Regions from separate parts of the Thiomonas sp. UBA7699 genome, predicted to be linked through region 1. Evidence: predicted binding sites of a transcription regulator. Region 1 holds the regulator's gene; the other holds the start of a gene.

Region 1 (4,938 bases):
CAGCAAGGCCACCGCAAACAGGGCGGTGCTCACCGGCAGCGGCACGCCCAACTGATCGGTCAGATTGTCGGTCAGCAAGGTGCCCACCACGCTGATGAGAGTCACCGTCAACCAGTAAAGCCAGGGAACGTAACGGCTGGCGCGCATCTGCGCCGCCAGCACACCGATGAACAAGAGGGTCATCACCGCGCTGGTGGCGACCAGGCCCAGATGCAGATCCACCGCCAGATAGTCTGCGGCGGTTTCGCCCACCGTGGTGGCCATGATTTTGATCAGCCAGAAGTAAAGCGTGATGACGACCGGAACCTTGACCGCCAGCGCCCAACCGGGCTGCGCGGCTTTTACTGCGTTTTGCATGATGAACTCCCTGAATACCGTTTGCGTTGTTGTGGCGTCGCGTGCGGCGCGACCCCGGCATTCTGGAGAGGACGACTTAGCGCAAGGTGAGCGACTGGCTCCGCTTGCGGCTGCGGGCCCTCAACTGCTCTTGCGCAGATTGGCCGGGGCGATGCGCAGCGCTTCGCGGTATTTGGCCACGGTGCGCCGCGCCACCTGCACGCCTTGCTGCGTGAGGCGCTCGGCGAGTTCGCTGTCCGACAGGGGTTTGGCGCTGTCTTCTTCAGCCACCAGGCGGCGGATGAGTTCGCGTACCGCGGTGGATGAGGTGTTGCCCCCTGCCTCGGTGCTCAGGCCAGAGCCGAAAAAATACTTCAGCTCGACAGTGCCGAAGGGCGTGAGCATGAACTTCTGCGTGGTCACGCGCGAAATGGTCGATTCGTGCAGGCCGAGTTCGTCGGCAATTTCGCGCAGCACCATGGGCCGCATCGCCACGGGGCCGAAATCGAAAAAACGCTGCTGGCGCTCGACGATGGTCTGCGACACGCGTTGAATGGTCTCAAAACGCTGCTGCACGTTTTTCACGAACCAGCGCGCCTCCTGAAGCTGTCCCTGCATGGCGCCGCCGCTGTCGCGGGCGCGGCGCATGGCGTCGGCATAGATCTGGTTCACGCGCAGCCGGGGCATGACCTCGGGGTTGAGCTGCGCCACCCAGCCTTGCGGGGTCTTGCGGGCGATGACATCGGGGGTCACGGCCTGCGCGGCATCGCGGCGGAAGGCGCTGCCCGGATGGGGGTCGAGTTGGGCGATGCGTTGCTGCGCCAGGCGCAGCGCGGCTTCATCGGCTTCGAGCTGGCGTTCGAGCTTGCGCCAGTCGCGCTTGGCCAGCAGATCGAGATGGCCGCCGCGGCAAATCTGCAGGGCGAGTTCGCGCACGGGACAAGACGCCTGGCGCTGAAGCTGCAGGCAGAGACAGTCGGGCAAATCGTGGGCGGCGACACCGGCCGGGTCGAAGCTCTGAATCAGGCGCATGGCCGTGGTCAGCGCATCGGCCAGGTCTTCGAGCTGCTCGGCGTCTGCCGCGGGGGCGAGGGCCTGCGCCAGTTCCAGCGGGCTGTCGGGCAGATAGCCGTCGTCGTCGAGCGAGTCGATGATGGCTTCGGCAGCCGCGCGGTCGGTGGCGCTCAGCGCAAGCCCGGCCAACTGACCGCGCAGGTGGTCGCGCAGATCGAGGTGTTCGGAGGCAATGTCGAGCGCGCTGAATTCGTCGTCGTCACCCCCGCCCCCGCTGACGGACTGGCCTGAGCTGACCCAGGAGTCGGCGTCGGCATCGGTATCCGCACCGTGATCGGTTTCGCCGCTGCTGGCCGTCCAGTCCTGCGTGTCGAGTTGCAACTCAGCGGCGGGCTCGGCGGCTGCGTCATGCCCTTCGACCGATGCCTGAGACGGGTCGGGCGCCAAAGGCGGTGGCGACTCGGATGTCGGCGCGGCAGCGGGCGCCTCTTGCTCTTCTTCAGGTTCGAGGAAGGGATTGGATTCGAGCAGGCCTTCGATTTCCTGCGTGAGTTCGAGGGTGGAGAGTTGCAGCAGCCGGATGGACTGCTGCAACTGCGGCGTGAGTGCGAGATGCTGGGACAGGCGCAGGTTCAGCGACGGCTTCATCGCGGCTTACATGCGGAAGTTTTCGCCGAGGTACACCTTGCGTACCGCGGGGTTGTCGATGATGGATTGCGGATCGCCCTGCGCCAGCACCTGCCCTTCGCTGATGATGCAGGCCCGGTCGCAGATGCCTAGCGTTTCACGCACATTGTGGTCGGTGATCAGCACGCCGATGCCCTGCTCTTTCAGGAACTGCACGATGCGCTGAATCTCGATGACCGCAATCGGATCGATGCCGGCAAACGGCTCGTCGAGCAGGATGAATCGCGGTTGCGTGGCCAGCGCGCGGGCGATTTCCACCCGCCGCCGCTCGCCGCCCGAAAGCGCGGGGGCGGGGCTGTCGCGCAGATGTTCGACGTGCAGTTCGCGCAGCAGATGATCTTCGCGTTCGCGGATTTCGGCCCTGCCCAGGCGGCGCCCTTGCGCGTCGCGCTGCAACTCCAGCACCGCCCTCACGTTCTCGGCCACCGTCATGCGGCGGAAGATCGACGCCTCCTGCGGCAAATACGACAGCCCCATGCGCGCACGGCGATGCATCGGAGAATCGCTCACGTCCTGGCCGTCGATGTGGATGCGCCCCGCGTCGGGCCGCACCAGGCCGACGATCATGTAGAACGACGTGGTCTTGCCCGCGCCGTTCGGCCCCAGCAGGCCGACCACCTCGCCGCAGCGCACGCTGAAGCTGACGTCGCGCACCACCTGCCGACCGGCATAGCGTTTCTGCAAATGTTGAACGTCGAGCTCCGGGCCGGTGGCCGCGCGGGACGACGGAGTGGAAGGCACGCGCGCGGCTTCCGCCGGGGCGACGGGCTCCAGGCCGCCCCGCACCACGGTCTGTCCAGCGGAATGCGGCTGGACGCTCAAGGCTGTGTCCCCAGCTTCGGGGCGACTTTGAGCGCGGGAGGCGATTTGGGCGCCGTCGGCGCGGACGGGGCGGCGGGCTGCGGCGTCAACATCACCCGCACCCGCCCTCCAGGGTTGGTGGCCGTGGCGCCCTGCGCACCGCCTTCGACGGTGAACACATCGGTGATCTGGTTGTAGGCAATCACATTGCCCTGGCTGCGGTCGGCCAGCTTGCCGTCGATCAGTCGGCTGAGCATGGCCTGGCCACGCAGCGTCACTACATCGGTCTTGCCGTCGTATTCGATGCGCTGCGCGGCGCCGTCCATGGTTTGCGTGGGCTGGCCGGGCGCGGTATCGAGTTGTTGCTGGAAGGTAGCCAACTGGCCCGGCGCGGCGATCGCCGTCGCGTACTGATAGCCGTCCGGCGCCTGGCGCACATCGACCGTGGCGGCGCGCAGCACCAGAGAACCCTTGGTGACGACCACGTTGCCGGTGAACACACTGGTCTGATGCACGTCGTCGTAGCGCATGGCGTCGGCCTCGATGTGAATCGGCTGGTTCCGGTCGGCCTGCGCCGCAAGCACGGGCAGCGCCAAGTTCGGCGCACACAGCAGGGTCAACAACAGGATTCGGGCCACTCGTTTCATCGGCATGGGTTTTGCTTTCGTCGATCCATTCTAGGGCCAGTTCAGGCGATTTCGCAGCAATTTTGCGGGCCTCAAAAAACACTGCCCGCGGTATGCGGGCAGTGTTGAGATGTGGCAAGGCGACGCGCTTACTTCTTTTCCGCCTGCACCTTCTTGATCAGGTAGTCCACGACCTCAAGCACCTTCTTGTTGTTATTGGCTTCAGGCAGCGCCGCAGAAGTGGTGTAGGTGCCCTGAACCGCCATGGTCGGCACCCCGCTGATCTGATAGTCCGTCACCATTTGCGTGGCCTGCCGGACTTGCGCATTCACGCCGAACGAGTTGTAGGCATCCAGGAACGCTTTTTTGGGAATGCCCTGCTGTGCCAGCCAGTTGGCCATCTGATCGGCCGTGCCCAGAGGAATGTGCTGTTTGTGGATGGCATTGAAAATCTTGGCCTGCATCGCATCGTCGAGCTTGCCCAGCGCCTTCAGTGCGTAGTAGAGGTGCTGTTGCGGCACGAACTGGGGAGAAAAAGCGACGGGCACGCGCTCGAGCACCACTCCGGCGGGCAGTTTTTTCTGCCAGGCTTCGAGCAGTGGGTCGAAGTCGGCGCAGTGCGGGCAGTCGTACCAGAAAAACTCGTACACCACGATTTTGTCCGACGGGCTTACCGGCTGCGGCACGGCCAGGCGGTTGTAGGCAAAACCCTCGTTGAACGGGCTGCTCTTGGCGGGCGTCTGCGCCTGCGCGCCCGCAGCAAGAAAGCCCATTGAAAACACCATGAACACCACGGTAAGCCAGCGTTGAAACATGAGTCGTCCTTTGGTTTGAAGATCTGAATAGGGTTTTATGAACCGGTGCGCATCAGGGCGGTTTGAACCCCGTTATCGCCCAGAAGTTTCTGCGTCTGCTCGGCCTGCTGCGCCGAGGTGAATGGCCCCACTCGAACGCGATAGAGGGTGCGCCCGTTGACAACGCGCTCATCCACATGCGCTTCCTGACCGATCAGAGCCACCTTGGCGCGCTGACGCTCGGCGTCTTCGCGCGTGCTGTACGCCCCGACCTGCAGCACATACTGCACGGGGCCTTGGGCGGCCGGTTTGGTTGGGGCGGCCGGGGTTGTCGCGCCTCCCGTCGTCGGCGCGAGTGCCGCCTGTGAGGCCCCCGCAGCGGGCTGCCCCAATTTGGCCAGCGCCTGAGGAGACAGCGGCCTGCTCGCCACCGTCACGGGCATGGAACCGCTGCCCGCAGGCGGCGCTGCGGTTGCGCCGCTCAAACCCTGATTGGGATTCCAGTTGCTGGCCCCGGAAGCCGCACTGGCGGGGCGCTCCTGGAATCGATTCATGAAGGGCAGCGGCGCCTTGGTGATGTAGAGGGCAACGCCGAGTGCGATACCCAGGCCGATGACCAAGCCGGCGATCAGGCCGATCACGGTGCCGCCGAACTGGCCGCGAAGTGTGGTGCGTTTAGA
Region 2 (4,938 bases), on a different contig from region 1:
TTGAGGTTGGTCAGCAGGGTGAACATGGTGGGCACGCCGGGAAACACCGTCACCCGCTCCTGCGCCATATTGGCCAGCACCTTGACCGGAAAGGTGAACGAGCGCTCCAGCAGCACGGTGGCGCCCAGGCTGAAGGCCATGAGAACCTGATACAGCCCATAGTCGAAGGCCAGAGGCAGGGCGCAGACGATGATGTCGTCCTGCCGCAGCCCGAGGTAGCCGCGCACCGAGCGCAGCGCGGTGAGCATGTTGAGATGCGTGAGCATCACCCCTTTGGCATCGCCGGTGGATCCCGAGGTGTAGATGATGGCGGCCAGATCCTGATCGATCAGATCGGGTTGCGTAGGCGAGCAGGCCGCGCCGGGCAGGGCGGCAGGAAAGGCGCATTCGCGTGGATCGGGCGTGCCGACGTCCGGCTTGCCCTGCGCGTACGCCGTGAGCATGTAGCAATGACGCACGCTGGGGTTCAGCGCCAGGGCCGCGCGGCTGGTTTCGGCCAGTTCCTGCTGGGTGAACAGGGCGCAGGCTTCGGAATCGTTGAGGATATAAGCCAGCTTGTCGGTCTTGGTGAGGGTGTTGACCGGCATGAACACCGCACCGATCTTGAGCACGGCGTACATGGCCGCGATCATTTCCACGCAGTTGTCGAGAAACAGCGCCACCCGCTCACCGCGCTGCACCCCATGAGCTCGCAGTGCCGCGGCGATGCCCTCTACCCGGTCGGCTAATTCGCCGTAGCGGGTCGTCACGCCTTCGCGCACGATGGCGCGATGTTCGGAAAACTCGGCGGCGGTGGTCTCGAAAGTGTGGTGAAGCAGCATGAGCGTCCATTAAAACGAGGTAACTCAGCATAAAGGCGGAGTGTGCTGAAGCGTCACCCCGCAATCGCACGGAAAGCGCCAGAGTGTGATTTTTTTGGGGGGCTTGGTGGCGCGAAAGCGACGGCGTCCCGCTATGCTCGGATTTTCAATTCAGAGCACAAGCATGGGACTGGGGCTTTACATCATCGGCGACGAAATCCTGTCGGGAAAGCGGCAGGACAAACATTTCCCTCAGATCCTGGCTCTGCTCAAGGCGCGAGAGATGCGGCTGGATTGGGTGAGCTATCTGGGCGACGATCCCGCCCGGCTGACCGAGGCATTTGCCGCCAGTTTCCGGCGCGGCGATGTGGCGCTGAGCTGTGGCGGCATCGGCGCCACGCCAGACGATCACACCCGGCAGAGCGCCGCAGCCGCGCTGGGCCTGCCGCTGGAGTTACACCCCGAGGCCAAGGCGCTGATTCAGCAGCGGGTCATCGAAGCCGGGCTGGGCGATGTGGACAGCCCCGCCAACCAGCAGCGTTTGAACATGGGCATGTTTCCGCAGGGCAGCGCCATCATTCCCAACCCTTACAACCGCATTCCGGGCTTTTCCATCCGGAAGCACTACTTCGTCCCGGGCTTTCCGGTCATGGCGTGGCCGATGCTCGAATGGGCGCTGGATGGTCCGCTGGCGCATCTGCACGGCCAGGGTCATCAGGTTGAACGGGCCGTGATCGTGCGCCACGCAATGGAGTCCGACCTCACGCCCTTGATGGAAGACATCGAGCAGCGGTTTGCGGGCGTCAAGGTTTTCAGCCTCCCCAGCGTGGATCACCCGGTTTGGGGGCGGCACATTGAACTCGGCGTGAAGGGCGACTCGGCGGCCGTAAGTGAGGCTTTCGACTATTTGCGAGCCCACCTCCCGGAAGGCAGTTGGGAAGATGCACCAAAATGAGCTGAATCGCACCGAAAAAGTGCATGAGAGTTTTCGGCACGTTTTTGGTGCGTTTTTCGCCGTCTGCAAACCCCGTCTTTTCTCCTGGTGGGAGGAGCTGGGTTTCAAACGATCTGGGCACGCTTTCTGCTAGATTCCCTGCACTGCGCGGAGCATTGCAGCAAACGATGTCAAGTGGCGTCTTCAGCACGGCCGATGACCACCCCCAACGCATTTCAACCTGACAGGAGATTTTCATGAGCAAAACAGTCGCCGACGTGATGGGCCTGGTGAAAGAGCACGATGTCAAATTCGTGGATTTCCGTTTCACCGACACCCGCGGCAAAGAGCAGCACGTCACGGTGCCTGTCTCGCATTTCGATGAAGGCAAGTTCTCCGATGGTCACGCCTTCGACGGCTCGTCCATCGCTGGCTGGAAGGGCATCGAAGCCTCGGACATGCTGCTCATGCCCGACCCGAACACCGCCAATATCGACCCGTTCTACGAAGAAACCACGCTGCTGCTGAGCTGCGATGTGCTCGAACCCGGTGACGGCAAACCCTACGACCGCGATCCGCGCTCCATCGCCAAGAAGGCTGAGGCTTATCTGAAAGCATCGGGTATCGGCGATACCGCCTATTTCGGTCCGGAACCCGAGTTTTTCATTTTCGACCAGGTCCGCTGGAATGTGGACATGTCGGGCTGCTTCGTCAAGATCGACTCCAACGAAGCCGCCTGGGCCACCGGCGACAAGATGGAAGGCGGCAATATGGGCCACCGCCCGTCGGTGAAGGGCGGCTATTTCCCGGTGCCCCCGGTTGACAGTCTGCAGGACATCCGCTCGGAAATGTGCCTGCTGCTTGAACAAATGGGCGTGCCGGTCGAAGTGCATCACCACGAAGTGGCCAACGCTGGCCAGTGCGAAATCGGCACCAAATTCTCCACTCTGGTGGAGCGTGCCGACTGGACGCAGATCATGAAGTATGTGATCCAAAACGTCGCCCACGCCTACGGCAAGACCGCGACCTTCATGCCCAAGCCCATCGTCGGCGACAACGGCTCGGGTATGCATGTGCACCAGTCCATCTGGAAAGACGGCAAGAACCTGTTCGCGGGCAATGGCTACGCCGGTCTGAGCGACTTTGCGCTGTATTACATCGGCGGCATCATCAAACATGCCCGCGCGCTCAACGCCATCACCAATCCTGGCACCAATTCCTACAAGCGTCTGGTGCCCGGCTTCGAGGCCCCGGTGATGCTGGCTTACTCGGCGCGCAACCGTTCGGCTTCGATCCGCGTGCCGTTCGTGCAGAGCGACAAGGCCCGCCGCATCGAAGTGCGTTTCCCCGATCCGACGGCCAACCCTTATCTGGCCTTCTCTGCCATGATGATGGCCGGTCTGGACGGCGTGGAAAACAAGATCCACCCGGGCGAAGCCGCGAGCAAGAACCTCTACGACCTGCCGCCGGAAGAAGAGGCCAAGATCCCGACCGTGTGCTCCAGCCTCGACCAGGCACTGGACTATCTGGACAAGGATCGCGCCTTCCTGACCAAGGGCGGCGTGTTCAGCGACGACTTCATCAGCGCCTACATCGAGCTGAAGATGGAAGAGGTCACCCGCTTCCGCATGACCACGCACCCGGTCGAGTTCGATATGTACTACTCGCTGTAAGGTGGGAGGGTTTTCAAATGCGGCCTTCGGGCCGCTTTTTTTTGGCAATTCCGCCACGTCCTGTCGGCCGGGTGTGCGGCACGCGCGTTGCCAGACTTACACTGACCGTTGATTTTTTGAATGCGCGCCACCATGACCTTGTTTGCCCAATTGACTGCCCGATTGACTGCCCGATCAAGCGTTCGTTACGCCGCGTTTGCTTTGTTCGCGTCCCTGGCGAGCGCCTCTGCCGCTGTGGCGCAGACCGACCCGCAGCGCGTTTACCGCTGCCCGGACAACTCCTACACCAACGATCTTTCCGAGGTGAAGGCGAAGAACTGCAAGCTGATCGACAACGCCAATGTGAGCATCCTCTCCAGTCCGGGCATGACGCCCAAGGTCATCGGATCGGGCAGCAAACCCAGCGCGCAAAATGCAGAGCCGAGCGGCAACCAGGCCGCGCGGGTCGCGCCCTCCACGCAAAAAGAGCGCGATCTCGAGGCGCGGCGCATTCTGGAGCAGGAATTGCAGCAACAGCAGGCGCGGCTCGAGCAGCAACTCAAGGCCTACAACAATGGCCAGCCCGATTACCTGCCCAGCGAACGGCTGGTGGGCGGCGGGGTCAAGGGCGGCGAATACGCCCAGCGCGTGGCGCAGATGAAAGACCAGATCGCCATGACGCAGGCCAATATTGCCGCCTTGCAGCGCGAGTTGCAAAAGTATCCGCAATGAACGCCGCAGCGGTCGGCCAGCCGGGCGCGACCGAGTATCCCGGCCTGGAGTGGCTGGCCTCGATGGCCGCTCTGGTGGATGCCGAAGGCGCGATTGAATACGCCAATCCGGCGCTGGAAAATGGGCTGGGCGTCTCTCGCCGTCTTTTGAGCGGGCAAAACCTGAGCCACTGGATGGATTGCCCCGCACTCTGGCAGGAGTCTTTGCTCCAGGTGCGCAGCAACGAATTCAGCAGCAAGCGCTTCGACTGCATGATGCGGCTGCGCGATTTGCGCGAGGCGGTGCAAGTGCAGCTGATCGTGGCGCGCACCGATCATCCTCAGGGCCTGCTGCTCGCCGAGGTGGTGGAGATCAGCCAGCAGTCTCGGCTGGAGCGCGAGGAGCAGTGGCACAACCAGGCGCAGGCCAACAAAGAGCTGATCCGCAATCTGGCGCACGAGATCAAAAACCCGCTGGGCGGCCTACGCGGTGCAGCGCAGTTGCTGCACGCCGAGTTGCCGTCTGCCGAATTGCAGGAGTACACCCAGGTCATCATCGCCGAGGCCGACCGGCTGCAAACCCTGGTGGACCGCCTGCTGGCGCCGCATCGCAAGCCGCATGTGGTGGGCGATGTGAACATCCACGAAGTGTGTGAGCATGTGCGCACCCTGCTGCAGGCCGAGTTTCCGCAAGGGCTGACCATCGAGCAGGACTACGACGCCAGCCTGCCCGAATTCCGCGGCGACAAGGAACAGCTCATCCAGGCGGTGCTCAACATCGCCCACAACGCGGCGCAGGCCTTGCAACAGCGCATCGTGCAGGGCGATGCGAGCATCGTGTT

What was found. Region 1 encodes sigma-54, which starts transcription at its own class of promoters, with help from an activator protein. Its sites were predicted from a motif close to TGGCANGNAANCTGCTTT; they were not measured.
Region 2: a site for sigma-54 is predicted at 1,871-1,888, ahead of glnA (type I glutamate--ammonia ligase). Genes of this name have one in related genera too.

The regions. Positions count from the first base shown of each region.
Region 1 is NZ_DLGH01000015.1:18,696-23,633, forward strand. It holds gene B3H47_RS05550 (hypothetical protein) at 1-357, opposite strand, end outside; gene B3H47_RS05555 (RNA polymerase factor sigma-54) at 478-1,998, opposite strand; gene lptB (LPS export ABC transporter ATP-binding protein) at 2,005-2,778, opposite strand; gene lptA (lipopolysaccharide transport periplasmic protein LptA) at 2,856-3,491, opposite strand; gene B3H47_RS05570 (thiol:disulfide interchange protein DsbA/DsbL) at 3,614-4,279, opposite strand; gene B3H47_RS05575 (SPOR domain-containing protein) at 4,315-4,938, opposite strand, start outside.
Region 2 is NZ_DLGH01000002.1:16,735-21,672, reverse strand. It holds gene B3H47_RS00960 (class I adenylate-forming enzyme family protein) at 1-821, opposite strand, end outside; gene B3H47_RS00955 (competence/damage-inducible protein A) at 985-1,755, shown strand; gene glnA (type I glutamate--ammonia ligase) at 1,992-3,407, shown strand; gene B3H47_RS00945 (hypothetical protein) at 3,540-4,118, shown strand; gene glnL (nitrogen regulation protein NR(II)) at 4,115-4,938, shown strand, end outside.